One region of the Agrobacterium larrymoorei genome, then DNA from elsewhere that is predicted to be linked to it. Evidence: predicted binding sites of a transcription regulator. Region 1 holds the regulator's gene; each other region holds the start of a gene.
The links. The regulator PhoB, encoded in region 1, activates phosphate uptake and scavenging genes when phosphate is short. The targets are predictions, from matches to a motif close to TGTCATNNANCTGTCAT.

Region 1 (4,587 bases):
CGGTGGACCAGCAGAACCGCCGCATCTCCGACCAGCAGGTCGGCTGGATGAACCAGCTCGTGGAAAAAGGCCAGCTGGGCAAACAGTTCAACACCGGCATCTTCTTCAACGGCGCATCCAGCCGTCCAGAAGCCGCAGGTGTCGGCGTTGCCCTCATCGGCTCCTTCTACATGATGCTGATCGTTCTGGTGCTCTCGCTGCCCATCGGCGTCGCAGCCTCCATCTATCTGGAAGAATTCGCGCCGAAGAACCGCCTGACGGACCTCATCGAAGTCAACATCAACAACCTGGCCGCCGTACCTTCCATCGTTTACGGTCTGCTCGGCCTGTCGGTCTTCATCAACTTCATGGGCTTCCCGCGCTCGGCCTCGCTGGTCGGCGGCCTGGTGCTGACCCTGATGACGTTGCCGACCATCATCATCGCCACCCGCGCTGCCCTGAAGGCCGTGCCGCCATCCATCCGTGCTGCGGCTCTCGGTCTCGGTGCATCCAAGATGCAGACCATCTTCCATCACGTGCTGCCGCTCGCCATGCCCGGTATCTTGACCGGCACCATCATTGGCCTCGCGCACGCCCTCGGCGAAACCGCACCGCTGCTCCTCATCGGCATGGTCGCATTCGTCGCAAACTATCCGACGACGCCCATGGACCCGTCCACGGCGCTGCCGGTGCAGATTTACATGTGGGCGAACGAAGCGGAACGCGCCTTTGTCGAAAGGACATCTGGCGCTATCATCATCCTGCTTCTGTTCCTCCTCGTCATGAATGTTGGAGCAATCCTGTTGCGCCGCCGCTTCGAGCGTCGTTGGTAGAGGGAGAACCGAACTATGAACATGTTGTCGGAAGCAGCAGTTGAAAAGGCGCTGGACAAGAAAATGAATGAAGTTTCGTACAAGATGATCGGCAAGGACGTTTCCGTCTATTACGGCGAAAAGCGTGCCCTTTACGATGTGAACCTCAATGTTCGCGAAAACACGGTAACGGCTCTCATCGGCCCTTCTGGTTGCGGCAAGTCCACCTTCCTGCGGACGCTCAACCGCATGAACGACACCATCGATGGCTGCCGCGTCACCGGCAAGATCACGCTGGATCAGGACGATATCTACGATCCGTCCATCGACGTCGTGGAACTTCGCGCCCGCGTCGGCATGGTGTTCCAGAAGCCGAACCCGTTCCCGAAGTCCATCTACGAAAACATCGCCTACGGCCCGCGGATCCACGGTCTCGCCCGCAACAAGGCGGATATGGACCAGATCGTGGAGCAGAGCCTGCAGAAGGCTGGTCTCTGGAACGAAGCCAAGGATCGCCTGCACGAATCCGGCACGGGTCTCTCCGGCGGTCAGCAGCAGCGTCTGTGCATCGCACGCGCCGTTGCCGTTTCGCCGGAAGTCATCCTCATGGACGAGCCCTGCTCGGCACTCGACCCGATTGCGACGGCCAAGGTGGAAGAGCTCATTCACGAGCTTCGCGCCAACTATACCATCGTCATCGTCACGCACTCCATGCAGCAGGCCGCCCGCGTTTCGCAGCGCACGGCCATGTTCCACCTCGGCCACCTGGTGGAAGAGAACGATACGGACAAGATGTTCACCAACCCGGATGACCAGCGCACCCAGGATTACATCATGGGTCGCTTCGGCTGATCAGCCACGAGTGACGTCATCACACCGCGCCAGCCGCTCGAGCCCAGAAGGTGGGCTTGCGGCAAGGCGTTTCGAAACCGGAGAATTCGAACATGACAAATTCCCATATCATGTCAGCCTATGATGAAGAGCTGAAGTTCCTCACCCGCCGTATCGCTGAAATGGGCGGTCTGGCCGAACAGATGTGCGCCGATGCCGTGCGTGCGCTGGTCAATTCCGATGCGGCTCTTGCCCAGAAAGTCATCTCCGACGACACGATCCTCGATCATGCCGAGCGTGAAATCGGCGATAAGGCCATCGTCACCATCGCAAAGCGCCAGCCCATGGCTGCCGACCTTCGCGAAATCATCGGTTCGCTGCGTATCGCAGCCGATCTGGAGCGCGTCGGCGATCTCGGCAAGAACACTGCCAAGCGCGTGATCGCGGTTGCCGGAACCGGCGTTCCGCGCAAGCTCGCCCGTGGCCTAGAGCATCTCTCCGAACTCGCGCTCGTGCAGCTGAAAGAAGTGCTGGATGTCTACTCCACCCGTTCTGCGGAAAAGGCTCAGGCCATCCGCGAGCGCGATGAGGAAATCGACGCCATGTACACCTCGCTCTTCCGCGAGCTCCTGACCTACATGATGGAAGATCCGCGCAACATCACCACCTGCACGCATCTTCTGTTCTGCGCCAAGAACATCGAGCGCGTCGGCGATCACGCCACCAACATCGCCGAAACGATCTACTACATGACGACCGGCAGCCAGCCGGAAGGCGAGCGCCCGAAGGACGATAGCTCCAACACGCTCGGCGCTGTCACGGAATAAGTTTTGCAGCATCGGCTTGGAAAGATCGGGAAGGTCTTCGAAAGGCTCGATGCTTGGATCAACACGCTGGAGCGTCATCATGGGTCCGGGGGGACTGACGCTCCAGAGAAGACTGGCGGAGTTTGAAGCCAATGGTGCCTAAAATTGCAGTTGTCGAAGATGAAGAGGCCCTTAGCGTTCTTCTTCGCTACAATCTGGAATCCGAAGGTTATGACGTCGATACGATCCCGCGCGGCGATGAGGCGGAAATTCGCCTTCAGGAACGCACGCCGGATTTGCTGATCCTCGACTGGATGCTGCCCGGCGTCTCCGGCATCGAGCTTTGCCGCCGTCTGCGCATGCGCCCCGAAACCGAGCGCCTGCCGATCATCATGCTGACCGCCCGCGGCGAAGAAAGCGAACGCGTTCGCGGACTGGCCACCGGCGCGGATGATTATGTGGTCAAGCCCTTCTCCACACCGGAACTCATGGCTCGCGTCAAAGCCATGCTGCGCCGCGCCAAGCCGGAAGTGCTGTCTTCAGTGCTCAAATGCGGCGATATCGAACTGGACCGCGAAACCCACCGCGTCCACCGCAAAAGCCGCGAAGTCCGCCTCGGCCCAACCGAATTCCGCCTCTTGGAATTCCTCATGACCTCGCCGGGCCGCGTTTTCTCCCGCTCGCAACTGCTGGACGGCGTCTGGGGCCACGATATCTACGTCGACGAACGCACCGTAGACGTCCACGTCGGCCGCCTCCGCAAAGCCCTCAACTTCTCCAGCATGCAGGACGTCATCCGCACGGTGCGCGGCGCTGGATATTCGATGGAAGCGTGATTGCGGTCTTTGGCACTCATTCCAACCGCCATCGCCATCCTCGGACGTGACCACTTGCCTTTTGCGAGTTCGCGGTCGAAGCACAACCCCTCACCTGAAAAATCTATGACTTAGCTAAAGCTAAGATCATGATTTTTCTTCCTCTCCCACCCCTTCGACAAGCTCAGGGGGAGAGGTAACCCGCGGCGCCGCTTTTACTGGATCGTAAACGCGAAGATGGGGTAGAAACGGTGCGGTCTTTTCCTCTCCCCCTGTGGGAGAGGATAGAAAACCTCGACTTCGCAAAGCGAAGTCCTAGGTTTTCTTGGTGAGGGGTAACCTCTGCCCACCAACGCACACCCCACCCGCGTCATCCTCGGGTCAAGCCCACCGCTGTCCGGTTTAAATGTGCGGATGTGCGGATGTGCGGATGCGCGGCAAGGCTTTGAATGCATTGCAGTTCCATCCTTGAAATCCGGTTGGGACACGCTTTGACCGCGTTTGCTGCGGGGTGGCGAAAGTGCAGCCCCACTTCCGTCATCCCGGACTTGATCCGGGATCCAGCCAGACCAAGTCTTTGGTCTGAAAGACTTTTTCGACGCGCAGACGCGCGTCTGCTGGACCCCGCATCAAGTGCGGGGTGACGGGTGGGGCAGCTGTTCTCGTTCCAAACTAGCCGCCCAGTTTAAACCGGACAGCAGCTGGCCAAGCCCGAGGATGACGGCAGTGGGTGCCTTAGCCTTGTTGCCGAATTACGGCCGCATCAGCACGCCCAATAGTGACCCGCCCCGTAATGGGACAAATCCCAGCATAAAGAATTTTTCAAAAAAAAAATCCCCCCAACATTTTTCCCCACCCCCAAAACCACCCGTACACTCCCCCTCATCCCGCCGCGGATACACCGCAAGGCGTTGCGGCGAGGCGGGGTCGGTGCTGGGGGTGAGGAGGTTACGCGGCCTCTCCATTCCCAGGGTCGAGCAGCAATCCCCCCGGCGGCAACGGGAGGAGGACATGGCGTCGGTTTCGGACCGGCTGGCGCAGTTCTCCCGATGCCCGACCTGGCCGGATCGACAAGCGGCGGTGCGAACAACGGCTGTCGGGTTTCGATCCATCCGTCAGGATTTCGCCGCCGGGCGTACCGACAGCTCATCGTCTCATGGTCGAACGCGATCATGAAGATAGAAGCGAAAGTCAGGCGGTACACAGGAAGACGCTGCATCTGCCGCGTTCACCCCGAAAAGGTGAACGGACGGATCGTAAGGCAACCATCTGGCCAGCACTCGAAACGTGCTGGCGAGTGGGAGCCTTGCGGAGAACGGATCGGGACTGCGGGCTGTACGAGAT
Region 2 (4,587 bases), 260 kb from region 1:
ACAGCAAGAACGGGCGTGCCGAGCCCGGAATAACGAACCGAGAGCCCGGAAATGGTGAGGGATAGCATCGTCAGGATACTCGATATTCGGCGTCGCGAATGCGAACGAGACTGACGAAACCCGTTTCCGGGTCCGTCCAGGAGCCGCGCTCCAGCTTGCCGGTTACCTCGATGGTGGTGCTTGGCTGCACGAAGGTCTGTTTCTCGGAGAGATACACCACGACGATATTGTCCGGCCAGTCCGCATCCGAGGAGCAGAAAGGGCAAAGCGCCATCGGAATTTCGGTCAGCACGAAGAAGGAGGCTTCCGCTTTCAATGGCGGCGCCATGAAGCCTTTCATGCTGATTTCCTTGCCGGTCAGCTGCTTGAGCTTGTCGGAAAATTCAAGGCCCAGAACACCGATCTTGCCATACATCTCATCGAAGGTCAGCGACGAAGCCGAGGCCATGGCCCGCCCGCTGCTCAGCATCAGCGCTCCCAGCCCTAGGGCTTGTAGCGATTGCCTGCGCGTCAACAGAGAAAAAGGTTTCGTCATGACGATCTCCTGTTCGGCTGGGTGGCATGTCGTGAAAATGGATAAAGTAATCTGGACACAAACATTGGATGATACAAAAAGTAAGGCGTGTAAGGTGCTTTAAACGGTAACGATCCGGCCCGCTGAGCGAGCCGGATCATCGAATGTGTCAGATGCTGTTACTGCGTCTGCTTGGCACCAAGGGCAAATGTGTCGGCCAGTACGCGGTAGACGTCGCTCTGTTCCATGTAACCCTTGAACCCTTCCGAGCCGGGACCGGTGGACTGCAGAACGATATCGTCCACGGCGTGAACGCCGCTATCGCCGTCCTTCGGAATGTTACCCTGTACGAATACTGCGCCGGGGACATTCTTGTAGGCTTCGTTGGCGACATATTCCTTCTTCTCGTTCTGGATAGCCGGAACGAAAGGACCGTCCATCTTCGGGCGGAAGGTTTCATAATGGTCAGGACCATTATTGGCATTCAGGAAGAGGCGGCGCGAAACGTCGATACGGTCAGGATAACCGTCGCCATCCTTGTCCTCGTAGTTCGGGAAGCCAGCCTCGGCATAGGTGCCGACCTTGGCACGCATTTCATCGCCTGGCTTTTCATCGTCAACCGTGCCGATGATGGAAACGCCGTGCGCATGGTCACCCGTGACGACGATCAGCGTGTCGGGGTTCTTTGCCGCAAACTCGCGGGCAACGCCGATAGCCTTGTCGAATTCGATGGTTTCGACAACGGCGCGGTCCCAATCCAGCGGGTGAGACATCTTGTCGATGTTCGCCGCTTCGACCATCAGGAAGAAGCCTTCCGGGTTCTTGGAAAGCTCGCCTAGCGCGGCTTGGGTCATGTCGACCAGACCAGGCTGATTCGGGAACCTGTCGACGGTGCCTTTCTTGAGGAACTTGCGGTCGAGAAGCGTGTCCATGTTGCCGGTGTGGAACAGACCGAGCAGCTTTCCGGTGTTGGAACCTTCAGCCTTCTCAAGCTCGCTCTTGTCGGTCGCCAGCGTGTAACCGGCATCCTGGAACAGCTTGATATATTCCTTATCGTCCTTGCGCTTGGAGCCGGGAACGTCCTTGCCGAGGAAGTAGGCGGAACCGCCGCCCAGCACCACGTCCGGCTTCACGTCGAACATCATGGTGGTGATTTCAGCCTTGTCGCCGCGCTTGCGTGTGTGGGAAACGATGGCCGCAGGGGTTGCGTCCTGCAATTCGGATGTCGTGACGATGCCGATGGACTTCTTCGTCTGGCGGCGCAGGGCTTCACCAATCGTCTCTACCTTCGGGTCATCGAAGCTGGAAGGCGTGCGATCGCCGTAAACGCCGAGTGCGTTTACCGGTGCCTTGTGGCCCGTCATGTAGGCGGACATGGTGTTGGCGCTGTCGGTGGCGATTGCTTCGGTGGAAGACGTGCCGATGAACGCCATGCGGTCCATCTCGTCCATGTTGAGGCGGCCGTTCGCCTTACCCTCGGTCATGCCTTTCGACATGATGCGGGCGGCGGTGCGATGAGCGACAGAAAGTCCGTCACCAAGAAGGAAGATGATGTTTTTCGCCTTTGGAGTTTCCGCAGTGGCGTAAACCGTCCATGTCACGTCCTTCTTTTCCGATCCGGCAGACACTTCGACCTTATACTCGCCAGCCTTGGCGATCTTCAGGCCGCGGAGAATGACGGCAGAGCCGAGGACCTTGTCTTCCTTACCCTTTTCTTCCGCTACGAACTGTACGTCGGAGCCGAAGACGGTCTTGTAATCCTGGCCGTTGACGGTGATCTTCACGTCTTCAGCCTTGATGACGTTCTTAAATTCAATTTTGAAATCGAATGGGGATCCGCTGAGAATAGTGGCGCGATCCAGCGGATAGACGGTTGCGGCCTGTGCGGCACCGGCGAGAAATGTCGTCGTGACGAGTGCTGCGATAAGTTTGCGCATGAGAACCTCTAAGGAGTGGCATTTTCTTGAAAACGCCTTCGCTATAGGCAGGCTGCATGACAGATACATGACGGTTCAGGCGAATCATCATGGCTCATACAACCCGGTTCACCTCGCGCCCTTGCAGCAAAGGCGTTGCGCTGCCGCATAATCCTCTTCTTCGCTGCTTCATTTCTTTCTTTTTGCTGCTCTCTCACCCGTCATCCGCCTTGCAGCGGCAAAAATCGCTCCTTATATACGCCGCAGAACAGCAGAAATGCTGACAATTCGGCAAGACCATCCAAGTCAAGGATACGTCAATGGAATGCCTCCCGGGGTTCCGACGTCTCGCTTCAAGGAGAGAAGAAAAATGGCAAAAGTAATCGGTATCGACCTTGGCACGACCAACTCCTGCGTCGCAGTGATGGACGGCAAGGACACTAAAGTTATTGAAAATGCGGAAGGCGCGCGCACGACCCCTTCCATGGTCGCATTCAGCGACGATGGTGAGCGTCTGGTCGGTCAGCCGGCAAAGCGCCAGGCCGTCACCAACCCGACCAACACGCTCTTCGCAGTCAAGCGCCTGATCGGCCGCCGCTATGAAGACCCGACCGTTGAAAAGGACAAGGGCCTCGTTCCGTTCGAAATCGTCAAGGGCGATAACGGCGATGCGTGGGTTCAGGCTCAGGGCAAGGGTTACTCCCCGTCGCAGATTTCCGCGATGATCCTTCAGAAGATGAAGGAAACCGCTGAATCCTACCTCGGCGAAAAGGTCGAGAAGGCCGTCATCACCGTTCCCGCATACTTCAACGACGCCCAGCGTCAGGCCACCAAGGATGCAGGCCGCATCGCTGGTCTCGAAGTTCTGCGCATCATCAACGAGCCGACGGCTGCAGCTCTTGCTTACGGTCTCGACAAGAAGGACGGCAAGACCATCGCCGTTTACGACCTTGGCGGCGGTACCTTCGATATTTCCGTTCTGGAAATCGGCGACGGCGTTTTCGAAGTAAAGTCCACCAACGGCGATACCTTCCTCGGCGGTGAAGACTTCGACATGCGTCTGGTCGAGTACCTTGCTGGCGAGTTCAAGAAGGATCAGGGCATCGACCTGAAGGGCGACAAGCTTGCTCTGCAGCGCCTGAAGGAAGCTGCCGAAAAGGCAAAGATCGAACTGTCTTCTTCGCAGCAGACCGAAATCAACCTGCCGTTCATCACCGCAGATGCGACCGGTCCGAAGCACCTGACGCTGAAGCTGACCCGCGCCAAGTTCGAAAGCCTGGTCGATGACCTCGTGCAGCGCACGGTCGCTCCCTGCAAGGCAGCCCTTAAGGATGCCGGTGTTTCCGCTTCCGAGATCGATGAAGTCGTTCTCGTCGGTGGCATGAGCCGCATGCCGAAGGTGCAGGAAGTCGTCAAGCAGCTGTTCGGCAAGGAGCCGCATAAGGGCGTGAACCCTGACGAAGTCGTTGCCATGGGCGCTGCCATTCAGGCAGGCGTTCTGCAGGGCGACGTTAAGGATGTTCTGCTTCTCGACGTGACGCCTCTGTCCCTCGGCATCGAAACGCTGGGCGGCGTCTTCACCCGTCTGATCGACCGTAACACGACGATCCCGACCAAGAAGAGCCAGACCTTCTCGACCGCTGAAGACAACCAGTCTGCCGTGACCATCCGCGTTTCGCAGGGTGAGCGCGAAATGGCTGCCGACAACAAGTCGCTCGGTCAGTTCGACCTCGTCGGCCTGCCACCGGCACCACGCGGCGTTCCGCAGATCGAAGTCACCTTCGATATCGACGCCAACGGTATCGTGCAGGTTTCCGCCAAGGACAAGGGCACCGGCAAGGAACAGCAGATCCGCATTCAGGCATCTGGTGGTCTGTCCGACGCCGACATCGAAAAGATGGTCAAGGACGCCGAAGCAAACGCCGAAGCCGACAAGAAGCGTCGTGCTGGCGTTGAAGCCAAGAATCAGGCCGAAAGCCTGATCCACTCCACCGAGAAGTCGGTGAAGGAATATGGCGACAAGGTTTCCGAAACCGACCGCAAGGCGATTGAAGACGCCATTGCTGCCCTCAAGACGTCTGTTGAAGCAGCCGAGCCGGATGCCGATGACATTCAGGCCAAGACCCAGACCCTCATGGAAGTGTCCATGAAGCTCGG
Region 3 (4,587 bases), 860 kb from region 1:
CGGTCCTTCCTTCACCGCCGGTCCGAAGTCCGTATCTTCCTCTTGTGCCGCCTCATTGTCGGGCGCCTGCGGTTGCAGGCCCGGCAGGAGTTCAGGCTGCGCCTGCTGCGGTGCAGGTGGCTGCCCCTGCGCCAACGCATGAAGCGGCGTGATGGCAAATGCCATCACGAGCGCTGAAGTGGAGAGTGAAAAACGAAGCAAGCGAGCGATCATCGCCTGTATCAACCGTCAAACCGTGGCGCTTTTTCGTCAAGCAATGCATTCGCTTCCGCCACGGCCTGCGCGGGCCCGCCCGCATGGCCGAAGACGGCCTGACGCAGTGCCACGAATTCGACGCCGCTTTCCGCAACAGCCACGACGGATGCTACATCCGAACCGCCCATGACGATGGCGGGAATTTCGATCATCGAGGCCCACCATTCGCCGAGTGCCACATTCTTCGGGTGCGGTTCCGGCTTGATATCGCCTTCCAGCTTGCCGAAGAAAATATAGTCGGGACCGATTTCGCCAAGCTCCAGCGCCTTGTGGCGATCATCCGCATTGCCGCCGCCGACGATGAGCTTGGGCGTGAATTTCTCCACGGCTTCTTCCAAAGGCTCCACGCCGCCCGCAATATGCAGGCCATCCGCCTTGGCGCGGCCCGCGACGCGCGTGTCTCCGGCAACGAGTGCCGCGGCACCCGCTTCCTGCACGATTGCGACCAGCCTTTCTGCGCGCTTCTGGAACGCACCATCGTCCAGGCCATATTGCGGAATGATGACGGATGAGACGTCGCCGCCACGCAGTGCATCTTCCAGCGCCTTGGCCTGAGCGTCTGCATCGTCGTTTTCGGGAACGATCAGAACGAGGCGGCAGCGATCTTCAGCAGAGCTCATGATTTTTCCATTTCCGGCAGAAAGAACGCTTCATCGCCAATCTGCACTCGTTTTCATATTCCATTTCCGATAAACCGGACTGGCAAAAGGATCAACAGTCGATACATGCAGCTCGATTTCCATTTTTTCCTCGTCGCCATCCCCGCAGTCATCCTCGTCGGCCTGTCGAAAGGCGGTCTGGGCGGCGCTTTGGCCCTGATGGGCGTGCCGCTGCTGGCACTTGCGGTGCCACCGGTTCAGGCCGCCGCGATCTTCCTGCCGATCCTGATCGTCATGGATTTGGTGGCTCTATGGGCATGGCGCAGCTATAATCATCGCGAGACGCTGCTGCTCATGCTGCCCGGCGCACTTGCCGGTATCGCGCTGGGCTGGGCCACATCGACGCTGATCTCGCCGAATGCGATGCGCCTCGTCGTGGCGACTGTCACAATCCTCTTCGTGCTGCGATATTTCTATGAGACCTTCCGCGCCCGTCGTGGGCAGGAAATCGCGCCAAAGCCGCAGCGACCGGCGGCGGCCACGCTCTGGTCCAGCCTTTCCGGCTATGCCAGCTTCGTTGCCCATGCAGGCGGCCCGCCGTTCCAGATTTACGTGCTGCCGCTGAAGCTCGATCCCAAGACCTATACCGGCATGAGCGTGCGCTTCTTCGCCATCATGAACGCGATCAAGCTTATCCCTTATTTTGCGCTGGGCGCGCTGGATTCCACCAACCTCACCACATCCGCCACCCTTCTGCCGGTGGCGATGCTCGCCACATTCGCGGGCGCAAAGGTGGTGAAATACATGAAGCCAGCCGTTTTTTATCCGCTGATGTACACGATGGCGTTTTTTGCCGCGCTCAAGCTTCTGTGGGACGGCTTGCCGTTCTGAGGCGCTCGGCTTTTTTTAAAAAACACCTCCAAGAAAAGCGAAAGGTTCTGACCGCATCTGCGATCAGAACCTGAAGGTTATGGCTGTTTCTCAGGCGTTAATGACGCCGCGCAGCCTGAATGTTGTTATTGAAAATCAATGTCTCGTGGTTGATTTCAGCCTTTGCAATTCATCCTTCAGGCGTAGTTTTCTGCGTTTTAGCTCCGCAATCTCATGATCGTCAGACGACGGGGAAGCAAGAATACTTTCGAGCTCTTCCTCCAGAGCGCCGTGTTTCTTTTCGAGCGATGCGATATGAGCCTGAATGGTCATGCGGCACGTCCTTCCTTGTTGAACCTACCTCCAGTTCTCCATCACTGGAGTTTCAGGTTTACGACAGCAATGTGACATGGAAAGACCGGTTTGTCGAAGGCGAAATCGAGGCAATAGTTGGGCAAAATGGTCGCAAGGGAAACTTCCCGTTACCATCAATTGGTGGTACAGGCACGGATGAGCGATAACAAACATGCCGGATGGCGGTCCGGTTGCATCACAATGGGGATGAAGAGATGCCCGATCAGGAACAGGCGGACGTTCGGCTTACACTGGCACGGCTGAGGCAGGAGCATGAGGACTACGACACCGCGATCAACGCGATGATCCAGACCAATTGCGATGCCCTGCGCATTCAGCGAATGAAGAAAAAGAAGCTGGTTATCAAGGACAAGATGACTCAGATCGAAGATCAGATCATCCCGGATATCATTGCCTGACAGGAGAGGCCGCTTGAGCACCGAAACCCCGCCCGTCGCCATCATCATGGGTAGCCAGTCCGACTGGGAAACCATGAAGAACGCCGCCGATACGCTGGATGCGCTGGATATCGAATACGAAGCCCGCATCATTTCCGCCCATCGCACGCCCGAACGCATGTTCAATTTTGCGACAGGCGCGCGTGACGAAGGCTTCAAGGTCATCATCGCCGGTGCCGGTGGTGCAGCCCACCTGCCGGGCATGACCGCATCGCTGACGCCGCTTCCCGTTTTCGGCGTTCCGGTCCAGTCCAAAACCATGTCGGGTCAGGACAGCCTCTATTCCATCGTGCAGATGCCAGCAGGCATCCCCGTCGGCACACTCGCCATCGGTCGCGCCGGTGCCGTCAATGCGGCCCTGCTTGCCGCAGCGGTTCTGGCTTTGTCGGACGAGGACCTTGCCGACCGGCTGGACGAGTATCGCGCCCGCCAGAGCGCAGCCATTGCTGAATATCCATCGGACAATGCGCAATGAAGACGGGAACGATCGGTATCATCGGCGGCGGCCAGCTTGGCCGCATGCTGGCCATGGCCGCAGCCCGCCTCAACTTCCGCACCGTCGTCCTGGAGCCGCAGGCAGACTGTCCGGCAGCACAGGTCTGCAATCGCCAGATCGTCGCCGCTTACGATGACGAGAAGGCTCTGGCCGAACTTGCAAGCCTTTGCGATGTGGTCACCTACGAATTCGAAAACGTGCCCGTCGTTGCCGCCGAGACGCTGGCCGCCTCCGTGCCGGTTTACCCGCCCGCACAGGCGCTCAGCGCCTCTCAGGACCGGTTGACCGAAAAGCGCTTCCTCAATGATTGCGGCATTCCCACCGCCGATTTCCGCGCCGTGGACGATCAGGCCGGGCTCGAAGCGGCACTCGCCGATTTCGGCGGCAAGGGCGTGCTGAAGACCCGCCGCATGGGCTATGACGGCAAGGGCCAGCGTGTTTTCAAGGGTGGCGAGGATTTGACCGGCGCTTATGCCGCCCTCGGAAACGTGCCGCTCATTTTGGAAAGCTTCGTGCCTTTCGAGCGGGAAATTTCGATCATCGCCGCCCGTTTTCAGGATGGCACTGTCACCTGTTACGATCCTGCGGAAAATGTGCATCTGAACGGCATTCTGCACACCTCCACCATTCCCGCACAGCTTTCCGATGCGGCGAAAGCCGTGGCCATCGAGTCGGCTGAAAAGCTGCTAGGCGCATTGAATTATGTCGGCGTGGTCGGCATCGAATTCTTCGTCTTGGCCGATGGCTCGCTGGTTGCCAATGAAATGGCGCCACGCGTGCACAATACCGGCCACTGGACGGAAGCGGCCTGCGTCATTTCGCAGTTCGAGCAGCATATCCGTGCCGTTGCCGGGCTTGCACCCGGCAGCACCGCCCGCCATTCGGATTGCGTAATGACCAATCTCATCGGCGCCGATATGGATGATGTGCCCGCCTGGCTGCAGAAAAACGATTGCCTCGTGCACCTTTACGGCAAGACGGAAGCGCGCGCGGGCCGCAAAATGGGCCACGTCACGCAACTCTTTCATGCCGGAAACCTTAGGCTTTCCCGGCAAAATGTTGGTTGACGTGTTGACAGGCAGGGGCTGACAAGGTATCTGCCTGCCAACCGAAAAAGGCGCGCCCTCGTTGCGCGCTTTTGATTGTTTAGATTACGCGTGGCGAAATGCCTCGCCAAACTGCGGACCAGAAAAATGAAGATCAAGAACTCGCTCAAAGCGCTTAAGGCTCGTCACCGCGACAACCGTCTGGTTCGCCGCAAGGGCCGCGTATACATCATCAACAAGCAGAACCCACGCTTCAAGGCTCGTCAGGGCTGATTGCGGGTCGCATGTCGTCTGTTTCAGTTGAGACGGATCACATTGTTGATAGCAAACAAAATTTGATTTCATAATTGGCGCATGCAGATTATCTTGATCGGCATGCGCCAATTTCGTTTTTGTGCCCTTGCCCTCGTTTCCCTCGTCCCGCTTGCCCTGAGCGCGCCTCTTGGCGCCCACGCTGAAGAGCCCGTTACGCAGGCGCAGCAGCCGGATCAGACCCCGCCCAAAGACCC

Region 2: the regulator PhoB is predicted to act here: its motif matches at 2,508-2,524, upstream of CFBP5473_RS00605 (alkaline phosphatase).
Region 3: the regulator PhoB is predicted to act here: its motif matches at 2,118-2,134, upstream of CFBP5473_RS03310 (YdcH family protein).

What each region holds. Positions count from the first base shown of each region.
Region 1 is NZ_CP039691.1:2,835,302-2,839,888, reverse strand. Features, by position in the region: gene pstA (phosphate ABC transporter permease PstA) at 1-812, shown strand, start outside; gene pstB (phosphate ABC transporter ATP-binding protein PstB) at 828-1,643, shown strand; gene phoU (phosphate signaling complex protein PhoU) at 1,736-2,449, shown strand; gene phoB (phosphate regulon transcriptional regulator PhoB) at 2,581-3,264, shown strand.
Region 2 is NZ_CP039691.1:124,147-128,733, reverse strand. Features, by position in the region: gene CFBP5473_RS00615 (ABC transporter ATP-binding protein) at 1-68, opposite strand, end outside; gene CFBP5473_RS00610 (hypothetical protein) at 71-535, opposite strand; gene CFBP5473_RS00605 (alkaline phosphatase) at 694-2,451, opposite strand; gene dnaK (molecular chaperone DnaK) at 2,801-4,587, shown strand, end outside.
Region 3 is NZ_CP039691.1:722,756-727,342, forward strand. Features, by position in the region: gene CFBP5473_RS03295 (tetratricopeptide repeat protein) at 1-213, opposite strand, end outside; gene CFBP5473_RS03300 (thiamine phosphate synthase) at 222-875, opposite strand; gene CFBP5473_RS03305 (sulfite exporter TauE/SafE family protein) at 981-1,745, shown strand; gene CFBP5473_RS03310 (YdcH family protein) at 1,881-2,057, opposite strand; gene CFBP5473_RS03315 (YdcH family protein) at 2,294-2,497, shown strand; gene purE (5-(carboxyamino)imidazole ribonucleotide mutase) at 2,511-3,011, shown strand; gene CFBP5473_RS03325 (5-(carboxyamino)imidazole ribonucleotide synthase) at 3,008-4,099, shown strand; gene ykgO (type B 50S ribosomal protein L36) at 4,226-4,351, shown strand; gene CFBP5473_RS03335 (tetratricopeptide repeat protein) at 4,454-4,587, shown strand, end outside.